Linked DNA regions of Asanoa sp. WMMD1127. Each later gene encodes a partner of the first gene's protein in a complex. Links are inferred from orthologs where the notes say so. Each region holds a gene or a part of one and is shown in the gene's direction. Other genes may lie near its edges.

The links. Proteins that work in one complex are often made in the same cells at the same time.
Region 2: the proteins of O7635_RS18245 (region 1) and O7635_RS08795 are in contact, whole or in part, in a solved structure (PDB 8BNU), measured with the Escherichia coli proteins. The link is inferred for Asanoa sp. WMMD1127 from one-to-one orthologs.

Annotation. Positions count from the first base shown.
Region 1 is NZ_JARUBP010000001.1:3,824,460-3,829,425, reverse strand. The notes cover bases 862-3,860. They hold O7635_RS18245 (3-hydroxyacyl-CoA dehydrogenase NAD-binding domain-containing protein), read left to right. Parts: upstream 862-1,363; coding sequence 1,364-3,358; downstream 3,359-3,860. Other genes in these bases: O7635_RS18240 (hypothetical protein), read right to left, coding at 3,469-3,860; O7635_RS18250 (acetyl-CoA C-acyltransferase), read left to right, coding at 862-1,367. In the rest of the region: UDP-glucose 4-epimerase GalE, read right to left, coding at 1-67; more of O7635_RS18250, read left to right, coding at 174-861; more of O7635_RS18240, read right to left, coding at 3,861-4,494; O7635_RS18235 (VOC family protein), read right to left, coding at 4,608-4,966. UniProt on the Escherichia coli protein: Catalyzes the formation of a hydroxyacyl-CoA by addition of water on enoyl-CoA. Also exhibits 3-hydroxyacyl-CoA epimerase and 3-hydroxyacyl-CoA dehydrogenase activities.
Region 2 is NZ_JARUBP010000001.1:1,821,101-1,825,914, reverse strand. What follows is about bases 1,164-4,057. They hold O7635_RS08795 (acetyl-CoA C-acetyltransferase), read left to right. Parts: upstream 1,164-1,911; coding sequence 1,912-3,204; downstream 3,205-4,057. Other genes in these bases: O7635_RS08785 (MFS transporter), read left to right, coding at 3,804-4,057; O7635_RS08790 (helix-turn-helix domain-containing protein), read left to right, coding at 3,259-3,807; O7635_RS08800 (3-oxoacyl-ACP reductase), read right to left, coding at 1,164-1,872. Also shown: O7635_RS08805 (MaoC/PaaZ C-terminal domain-containing protein), read right to left, coding at 1-552; more of O7635_RS08800, read right to left, coding at 553-1,163; more of O7635_RS08785, read left to right, coding at 4,058-4,814.

The DNA of each region.
Region 1 (4,966 bases):
CGTCGAGGCAGGCCGACGCGACCGTGCTGCCGATGAAACCCGCCCCGCCCGCGATCAAGACCTTCATGCGCCGCACCCTACCAACCACGGCGTTGTGTCCCACTCCACGCCCCGCGCGAGGTTACTGGCGAGTAGCATTACTGGTCAGTCACCCGATGAGGAGGCCCAGACCCGTGCCCCGTTCTGTCCGCGACGTCGCGTTCGTCGACGGCGTTCGCACCCCGTTCGGAAAGGCGGGTGGCATGTACGCGCACACCCGCGCCGACGATCTCGTCATCCGCTGCATCCGTGAGCTGCTGCGCCGCAACCCCCAGCTCCCGCCGGACAAGGTGGAGGAGGTCGCCATCGCCGCGACCACCCAGATCGGCGACCAGGGCCTGACCATCGGCCGCACCGCCGCCCTGCTCTCGGGCCTGCCGAAGACCGTGCCCGGTTTCGCCATCGACCGCATGTGCGCCGGCGCGATGACCGCCGTCACCACCGTCGCGGGCGGCATCGCGATGGGCGCCTACGACGTCGCGATCGCCGGCGGCGTCGAGCACATGGGCCGCCACCCGATGGGCGAGGGCGTCGACCCCAACCCGCGCATCCTCGCCGAGAAGCTGGTCGACCCGAGCGCGCTGGTGATGGGCAAGACCGCCGAGAACCTGCACGACCGGCTGCCGGGGATCACCCGCGAGCGGTCCGACGCGTTCGGCCTGGCCAGCCAGATCAAGACCGCCAAGGCGTACGCGAACGGCAAGCTGCAGGACGACCTCGTGCCGGTCGCGATCCGGGACCCCGAGCTGGGCTGGGGCCTCGCCACCGCTGACGAGGCGCCGCGCGAGTCCAGCCTGGAGAAGCTCGCCACGCTCAAGACCCCGTTCCGCCCGCACGGCCGGGTCACCGCCGGCAACTCGGCCGGCCTCAACGACGGCGCGACCGCGAGCCTGATCGCCGCCGAGGACACGGCCCGCGAGCTGGGCCTGCCGGTGGCGATGCGACTGGTCTCCTACGGCTTCGTGGGTGTCGAGCCCGAGGTGATGGGCGTCGGCCCGATCCCGGCGACGGAGAAGGCGCTGCGGATCGCCGGTCTGTCCATCGAGGACATCGGGCTGTTCGAGCTCAACGAGGCGTTCGCCGTGCAGGTGCTGGCGTTCCTCGACCACTTCGGCATCGCCGACGACGACCCGCGGGTCAACCAGTGGGGCGGCGCGATCGCGGTCGGCCACCCGCTGGCCTCGTCCGGCGTGCGGCTGATGACGCAGCTCGCGCGCCAGTTCGCGGAGCACCCCGAGGTGCGGTACGGCATCACCGCCATGTGCATCGGCATCGGCATGGGCGGCTCGGTCATCTGGGAGAACCCGGCCTGGGAGGGCGCCAAGTGAGCAGCGAGGTCGTCACCAGGGCGCTGGTGCGCGCCGTAACCGTCAAGGGCCGCAAGGCGGCCCTCATCACGCTCGACAACGGGCTCGACCACACCAAGCCCAACAGCTTCGGCCCCGGCGGGCTGGCCAGCCTCGACGAGGCGATCACGGCGGCCACTGCCCTGGAGCCGGCGTTCATCGCGATCACCGGGAAGCCGTACATCTTCTCGGTCGGCGCCGACATCACCGGCATGCCGCTGATCCAGTCGCGCGAGCAGGCGGTGGAGCTCGGCCGCTACGGGCACCGGGTGTTCAACCGGCTGCGCGAGTCGGCGATCCCGACGTTCGCGTTCGTCAACGGCGTGGCGATGGGCGGCGGCCTCGAGGTGGCGCTGCACTGCCACTACCGGACGCTGTCGAGCGGGGCCAACGCCCTCGCGCTGCCCGAGGTCTCCCTGGGCCTCGTGCCGGCCTGGGGCGGCACCCAGCTGCTGCCCAACCTGATCGGCATCGCGCCGGCGGCCCAGGTGATCATCCAGAACCCGCTGACGCAGAAGACGCTGCGCCCGCCGCAGGCCCGCGAGCTCGGCCTCGCCGACGTGCTGCTGGAGCCGGCCGACTTCCTCGAGCGCTCGCTGGAGTGGGCGGCCGGTGTGGTGGCGGGCGAGATCACCGTCGAGCGGCCGGAGATCGACCGCGACATGTGGGACGGCGTGCTCTACTTCGCCAAGATGCAGCTCGACGAGCGGCTCCACGGCGCCGTCGCGTCCGCCGAGAAGGCGCTGGAGCTGCTGGCGCTGGCCAAGGACGCCGACTTCGCCACCGGCACGGCCGCGGAGGACGAGGCGCTCGGCGACCTGGTCACCGGCCCGCAGCTGCGCAACAGCCTCTACGCGTTCGACCTGGTGCAGCGACGCGCGAAGCGGCCGGCCGGCGCGCCCGACAAGGCGCTGGCCCGCGCCGTCACCAAGGTCGGCGTGGTCGGCGCGGGCCTGATGGCCGGCCAGATGGCGCTGCTGTTCGCCCGCCGCCTCGAGGTGCCGGTGGTGCTCACCGACCTCGACCAGGAGCGGGTCGACAAGGGCGTCGCCTACGTGCACGGCGAGATCGACAAGCTGCACGGCAAGGGCCGGATCGACGAGGGTACGGCGGCCAAGTTGCGCGGCCTGGTCAGCGGCTCGGTCGACAAGGCGGCCTTCGCGGACGCCGACTTCGTCATCGAGGCGGTCTTCGAGGAGCTGGGCGTCAAGAAGCAGGTCTTCGCCGAGCTCGAGAAGATCGTGTCACCCGAGGCGGTGCTGGCGACCAACACCTCGTCGCTGTCGGTCACCGAGATGGCCGCCGACCTCGAGCACCCCGAGCGGGTCGTCGGCTTCCACTTCTTCAACCCGGTCGCGGTGATGCCGCTGGTCGAGATCGTCCGGGCCGGCCAGACCGACGACCCGACGCTGGCCACCGCGTTCGCCGTGGGCAAGCAACTGAAGAAGTCCTGCGTGCTGGTCAAGGACGCGCCGGCGTTCGTGGTCAACCGGCTGCTGACGCGGTTCCTGGGCGAGATCTACGCGGCGATCGACGCCGGCACGCCGGTCGAGGTGGCCAACACCGCGCTCGACCCGCTGGGCCTGCCGATGCGGCCGCTGGCGCTGCTCACGATGGTCGGCCCGCCGGTCGCGCTGCACGTCGCGAAGACGATGCACGCGGCGTTCCCGGACCGCTTCGGCGTCAGCGACAACCTGGGCCGGATCGTCGAGAGCGGCCGGTCGCTGACCGACCGCGAGGGCGAGATCGACCAGTCGGTGGTCGCGCTGCTCCAGGTCGGCGACGCGCCGCTGACCGCCGAGCAGGTCCGCGACAAGGCGCTCGACGCGATCGCCGACGAGGTCCGCACGATGCTGGCCGACGGCGTGGTGGCCGACGCCCGCGACATCGACCTGTGCCTGATCCTCGGCGCGGGCTGGCCGTTCCACCTGGGCGGCATCACGCCGCACCTAGCGGCCACCGGCCGCCTCTGAGAGCAAGGAACGGTCCGTTCCTAACGCTTTCCGCATAGGAACGGACCGTTCTTAACAGCTCGACGAAAAGCCCCCGGGGACGTGTCCCCGGGGGCCTTGTCGTTGAGCTGTTACTGCTTCTCGACCTCGGCACGCATCGAGAGGAAGGTCTTGTTGGCGTCGTCGCCCTTGGCGTTGTAGATGCCGATCATGCCGACGCTGCCCTTGTCGGCCCAGGCGCAGACGCCCAGCGGCACCTCGGCGCCGGCGTCGGCGATCACGCCGTCGCCGCACTTGGCGCTGCCACCCAGCGGGCCGGCCTCGACCGTCTTGATGTTCTTCACCGTGAAGCCGCTGGCGGTCATGTCGGTGAACGTGTCGTCGAGCTCCTTGGCCGGGTCGGCGACCACACCGGACGCGGCCACCAGCATGACGAGCTCCTGCTTGGCGATGTCGCCGTAGAACGCGGCCGCGGTGCTGGTCGCGTTGGGCAGGTCCGAGTTGAGCTGGGACTTCATGTCGTCGACGGCCTTCTGCAGCTCTGGGTCGGTGATCTTCGGCTTGCCGCCCAGCGTGTCGGGCGCGACCACCCGGGTGTTGGCCGCCGCGACGACCTCCTTCACCGGGTCGCGCAGGACGAAGTAGAGCGCGGTGCCGCCACCGACGCAGAGCAGCAGCACGACGGCGAGCACGATCAGGACGATCTTGCCGGCCTTGCTCTTCTTCGGCGGCGCGGTCGGCGGCAGCGGCGGCCCGCCGTAGGGCTGCTCGCCGTAGGTCGGCTGCTGCGGCGGCTGGCCGTAGGCCGGCTGCGCGCCGTAGCCCGGCTGCTGGCCGTAGGGCGCCCCGGACGAGGGCTGCTGCCCGTACGGCGCGCCCGACGACGGCCCGTACGGCGCCCCGGACGACGGCTGCTGCTGCGCGTAGTCGGGCTGCTGGCCGTAGTCACCGCCGTAGCTGGGCTGCTGCGGCTGGCCGTAGGTGCCCGGCTGCTGCGGCGAGCCGTAAGTCTGGCCGCCGCCGTACTGCGGCTGCTGCGGGGGCTGCTCGCCATAGGGCTGCCCATATTGCGGCTGCTGCTGACCGTATTGCGGCGGTTGCTGACCGTAAGGCGGCTGGGAGCCGTACGACGGTTGCTGGTTGTAAGGGTCGGACATCACGGCTCCCCAGGAGACTCACGCGGACTGCCGGATCGTAGCCAGTGCGCGCATCCGCCACGCGCCCTCCGTCAGCCACGGGACACAACGTGTGTCCCGATCGTGACTCGATCTCACGTGGTGGCCCGTTCCTCCGCACTGCGCTCGACGCAGAACTCGTTGCCCTCCGGATCGGCCAGGGTCACCCAGCCGGTGCCGTCGGGGCGGCGGCGGTCGCCGACCAGCGTGGCGCCGATGCCGAGCAGCCGCTCGACCTCCTCGTCGCGGGTGCGGTCGGCCGGCTGCAGGTCGAGGTGGAGCCGGCTAGGAGTGACGAGGTCGCCGTCGACGTGGCAGAACAGGATGCCGGGACCGCCGCCGTCGGGCGCGATCAACATGGCCTCCGGGTCGCCCGGGAAGTCCTCGTCGGAGCGCGGGTAGCCGATCACCTGGGACCACCACCCCGCCAACTCGTACGGGTCGCGGCACTTGA
Region 2 (4,814 bases), 2.0 Mb from region 1 along the record:
GGTCGCCGAGGCCGGTGGCGGCACGTCGCGCGGTCCGGACCCGCCCGAACCGTCGCCGCGGCCCCGGCGCAGGTAGGTCGAGACGTCGCGCCACACCTCGACGCCGTCGACCGTGGCCACGGCGACGATGTCGAACTGGCGCCCGCGCTCGTGCGGCCGCAGGTCGACCGCGCGCACCGACAGGTCGAGCCGCTCCGCGGCGTCGATCGGCCGGGTCGCCGTGATCCGGTTGCCGACGTGCACCAACCCCACCACCGGGTACGGGAAGTCGGGCCCGGTCATCAGCCGCATCGCCAGCGGGGTGGCCAGCACGTGCGGGAAGGTCACCGGCAACCGGTCGGTCAACCGGAACCCGCACACCCGGTCGTAGTCGGCGAGCCAGCTGCGGCTCACCTCGACCCCGCGCAACACGAGCTCGACGTCGGGCAACACCTCGATCGGCGGCCGCCGGTCGCTGCCCGGCACCAGGCCGATGCGGGGCAGCGCCCGGATCGCCGCCCGCCGGTAGAGCGGTCCCAGCTCCGGCGGGCCGTCGAGCTCGACGATGGACATCTAGGCACCCAACCACATCTGGCCGCAGACCCGCACCACGTTGCCGGTCACGCCGGACGAGCCGGGTGCGGCCAGCCAGGCGATGGTCTCGGCGACGTCGACCGGCAGGCCGCCCTGCGACATGCTGTTCATCCGGCGCCCCACCTCGCGGGCCCCGAGCGGCATGCGGGCGGTCATCCGGGTCTCGATGAAGCCGGGCGCCACCGCGTTGATGGTCACGCCCTGGGCGGCGAGGATCGGCGCCATCGACTGCACCAGCCCGATCACGCCGGCCTTGGACGTGGCGTAGTTGGTCTGGCCCCGGTTGCCGGCGATGCCGCTGGTCGACGAGACCGAGACGATCCGGCCGCCCTCGGGCAGCAGCGGGATCAGCGCGTCGTTGATCCGCTCCTGGCTCGACAGGTTGACGTCGACCACCGCGTCCCACTGCTCGCCCGACATCTTGGCGATCGTCTTGTCGCGGGTGATGCCGGCGTTGTGCACCACGATGTCGACCCGGCCGTGTCGCGAGAGCAGCTGCGCGGCCAGCGTGGACGGCGCATCGGGGCGGGTGAGGTCGAGCTGCAGCGCCGTGCCGCCGATCTCGTTGGCCACCCGGGCCAGCGCCTCGCCGGCGGCCGGCACGTCGAGCGCGACGACCCGGGCCCCGTCGCGGGCCAGCACCCGGGCGATGGCCGCGCCGATGCCCTGCGCCGCGCCGGTCACCAGGGCCACCTTGCCCTCGAGCGGGTGCGCCCAGTCGGTCATCGGCGAGGAGCTCACCTGGCCGATCCGGATGACCTGTCCCGACACGTACGCCGAGCGTCCCGACAGCAGGAACCGCACCGTCGAGTCGGTGAACTCCTCGGCGCCGGGCGCGACGTAGACCAGCTGCGCCGTGGTGCCGCGGCCGAACTCCTTGCCGATGCTGCGGGTCAGGCCCTCGAGTGCGCGCTGCGCGGTGGCCTCCCGCGGCGAGGCGCAGGCGGCCGGCGGTGTGCCGAACACGATCACGCGCCCGTTGGGGGCGAGCGCGCGGGCGTTGGCGTGGAAGAACTCGTAGAGCGGGTGCAGGGCGGCTGAGTCGGCGATGCCGGTCGCGTCGAAGAGCAGCGCCGACCAGGGCGGCCCGCCGTCGAGGGCGACGCCGGCGATGGTGAGCATCTTGCGCACCGGGCCGTCGAGCCGCCCGCCGGGTGCCCCGCCGAGCAGGACCGGGCCGGTGACCAGCGGATCACCGGGACGGAACCGCCGCAACACCGGCGGCGCCGGGAGCCCCAGCCGTTTGACCAGCGCACGGCCGGGACCGGAGTTCGCGAAGCTCGCGTAGCGGTCGCTCATAGCGGTAGCCTACTCGTGAGTAACCCTGGAGGGAGGCGACTGATGGAGACCCGTAAAGTCGCGATCGTCGGCGGCAACCGCATCCCGTTCGCCCGCTCCAACAGCCGCTATGCCGCGGCCAGCAACCTCGACATGCTCACCGCCGCGCTCGACGGGCTCGTCGCCCGGTTCGGGCTGGCCGGCGCCCGGGTCGGCGAGCTCGTCGCCGGCGCGGTGCTCAAGCATTCCCGCGACTTCAACCTGACCCGCGAGGCCGTGCTGGGCTCGCGGCTCGACCCGACGACTCCGGCCTACGACATCCAGCAGGCCTGTGGCACCGGGCTGGAGGCGGCGATCCTGGTCGCCAACAAGATCGCGCTGGGCCAGATCGACGCCGGGATCGCCGGCGGGGTCGACACGACGTCCGACGCGCCGCTCGCGCTCAACGAGGACCTGCGCCGCACGCTCCTGCAGATGAACGCGGCCCGCACGACCGGCGCGCGGCTGCGGGCGGCCACCAGGCTGCGGCCGCACCAGGCGTTCATCCCCGACCGGCCACGCAACGCGGAGCCGCGCACGGGGCTGTCGATGGGTGACCACGCCGCCATCACGGCGCTGCGCTGGAACGTCGACCGGGAGGCCCAGGACGCGCTCGCGCTGGCGTCGCACCAGCGGCTCGCGGCGGCGTACGACCGGGGCTTCTTCGATGATCTGGTCACGCCCTATCTGGGGCTGACCCGCGACCAGAACCTACGGGCCGACACCTCGGTGGAGAAGCTGGGCAAGCTGCGGCCGGTGTTCGGCACGCGCGGCCCCGACGCCGAGCGGGCGACGATGACCGCGGGCAACTCCTCACCGCTGACCGACGGCGCGTCGACCGTGCTGCTGGCCTCGGAGGAGTGGGCGGCGCAGCGGCGGTTGCCGGTGCTGGCCCACTTCGTCGACGCGGAGACGGCGGCGGTCGACTTCGTGCACGGCGACGAAGGGCTGCTGATGGCCCCGGCCTATGCGGTGCCCCGACTGCTGGCCCGGCACGGGCTGAGCCTGCAGGACTTCGACTTCTACGAGATCCACGAGGCGTTCGCGTCGCAGGTGCTGGCGACGCTGGCCGCTTGGGAATCGCCGGAGTTCTGCAAGGAGCGGCTCGGGCTGGACGCCCCGCTCGGTGCGATCGACCGGGCCAAGCTCAACGTCAACGGCTCGTCGCTGGCGGCGGGCCACCCGTTCGCCGCGACCGGCGGCCGGATCGTCGCGACGCTGGCCAAGCTGCTCGCCGAGAAGGGCAGCGGGCGGGGGCTGATCTCCATCTGCGCCGCCGGCGGCCAGGGCGTGGTGGCGATCCTGGAGCGCTGAGACCCCCAAACGACTGTTTGACAGTGTGCGTGCGTGTCGCGCACACTGTCAAACATGTCTTTGGGGGACGACCCGACCGTCAAGCTCCGCGCGTTGGCGCACCCGCTCCGCCTACGGATCCTGTCGCTGCTGACCGGCGCCGCGATGACCGCCGCCGAGGTGGCCCGCGAGCTCGACCTGACGCACGCCAACGCCAGCTACCACCTGCGCCACCTGCTCGCGGCCGGCCAGATCGAGGTCGCCGGCGAGGAGAAGATTCGCGGCGGGGTGGCGAAGAGGTATCGTCATCCCGCCGAGGCCGGCTTCGACAAGCCGCGCGCCGCGATCCCCGAAGGGGCGCAGCGGACGGCCGACCACCTGCTCATCTACGAGGCGCTGGCGGCCGAGCTCCGGCGCCGTTCCCGGGCCGTCATGCGGGCGCAGGGCAACCACTTCACCGACGCCGAGCTCTGGGTCGACCCTGCCGTCTGGTTGCGGGTCGAGGAGCAGATCACCGAGGCCAGCCGAGCCCTGCACCGGGCCGCGGTCGCCCCCCGTACCCCTGGCGCGATCCGGGTCAACGCCACGATCGCGCTGTTCAGAATGGAGCCTGACGCGAAATGAGCACGGTCACCCCGGCCCCGCCGGCCGCCGCGGAGCAACCGCGCCCGGGTCTGTTGGCACCGCTGCGACACCGGCCGTTCCGGTTTCTGATCGCCGGCCGTACGACGACGATGCTGGGCAACGCCGTGGCGCCGATCGCGCTGTCGTTCGCCGTGCTCGACCTCACCGGCTCGGCCCGCGACCTGGGCCTCGTGGTCGGCGCGCGCTCGCTGGCCAACGTCGTCTTCATCCTGTTCGGCGGCGTCATCGCCGACCGGCTGCCACGCCACCTGGTGATGGTCGGCGCGTCCACATTGGCCGGTGCGACCCAGGCGGCGGTCGCGGTCACCGTGCTCACCGGCACCGCGACGATTCCACTGCTGCTGGCGCTGTCGGCGGTCAACGGCGTGGCGGCCGCGGTCGCGTTCCCGGCCATCTCCGCGATCCTTCCGCAGACGGTGCCGGCCGGCGTGCTGCAGCAGGCCAACGCCATCAACCGGCTCGCCTGGAACTCCGCGATGATCGCCGGCGCCTCGCTGGGCGGCCTGCTGGTCGCCACCGCCGGGCCGGGCTGGGGCCTGGCGGTCGACGCCGGCACGTTCTTCCTCGCCGGCCTGCTGTTCGCGCTGGTGCGGCTGCCGCGACGAGAACGGCCCGATGCCGCCGAGCGGTTCGGGTTCTTCACCGAGATGCGGCTCGGGTGGTCGGCGTTCGCGAGCCGCACCTGGCTCTGGACGGTGGTCGCCGGCTTCTGCGTGATCAACGCGGCGCTGTCGGGATCGGTCACCGTGCTGGGTCCGGTGGTCGCCGACGAGAGCTTCGGCCGCGCCACCTGGGGGCTGATCCTGGCCGTGGAGACCGCGGGCATGATCGTCGGCGCGCTGGTCGCGATGCGGATCCGGGTGAGCCGGCTGCTCTTCTACGGCGTGCTCTGGTGCCTGGGCGACGCGCTGCTGGTGCTGGCCCTCGGGCTGACCCCCGCGGTGCTGGTCCTGCTGGTGGCCGGGTTCGTGGTCGGGTTCGCGCTG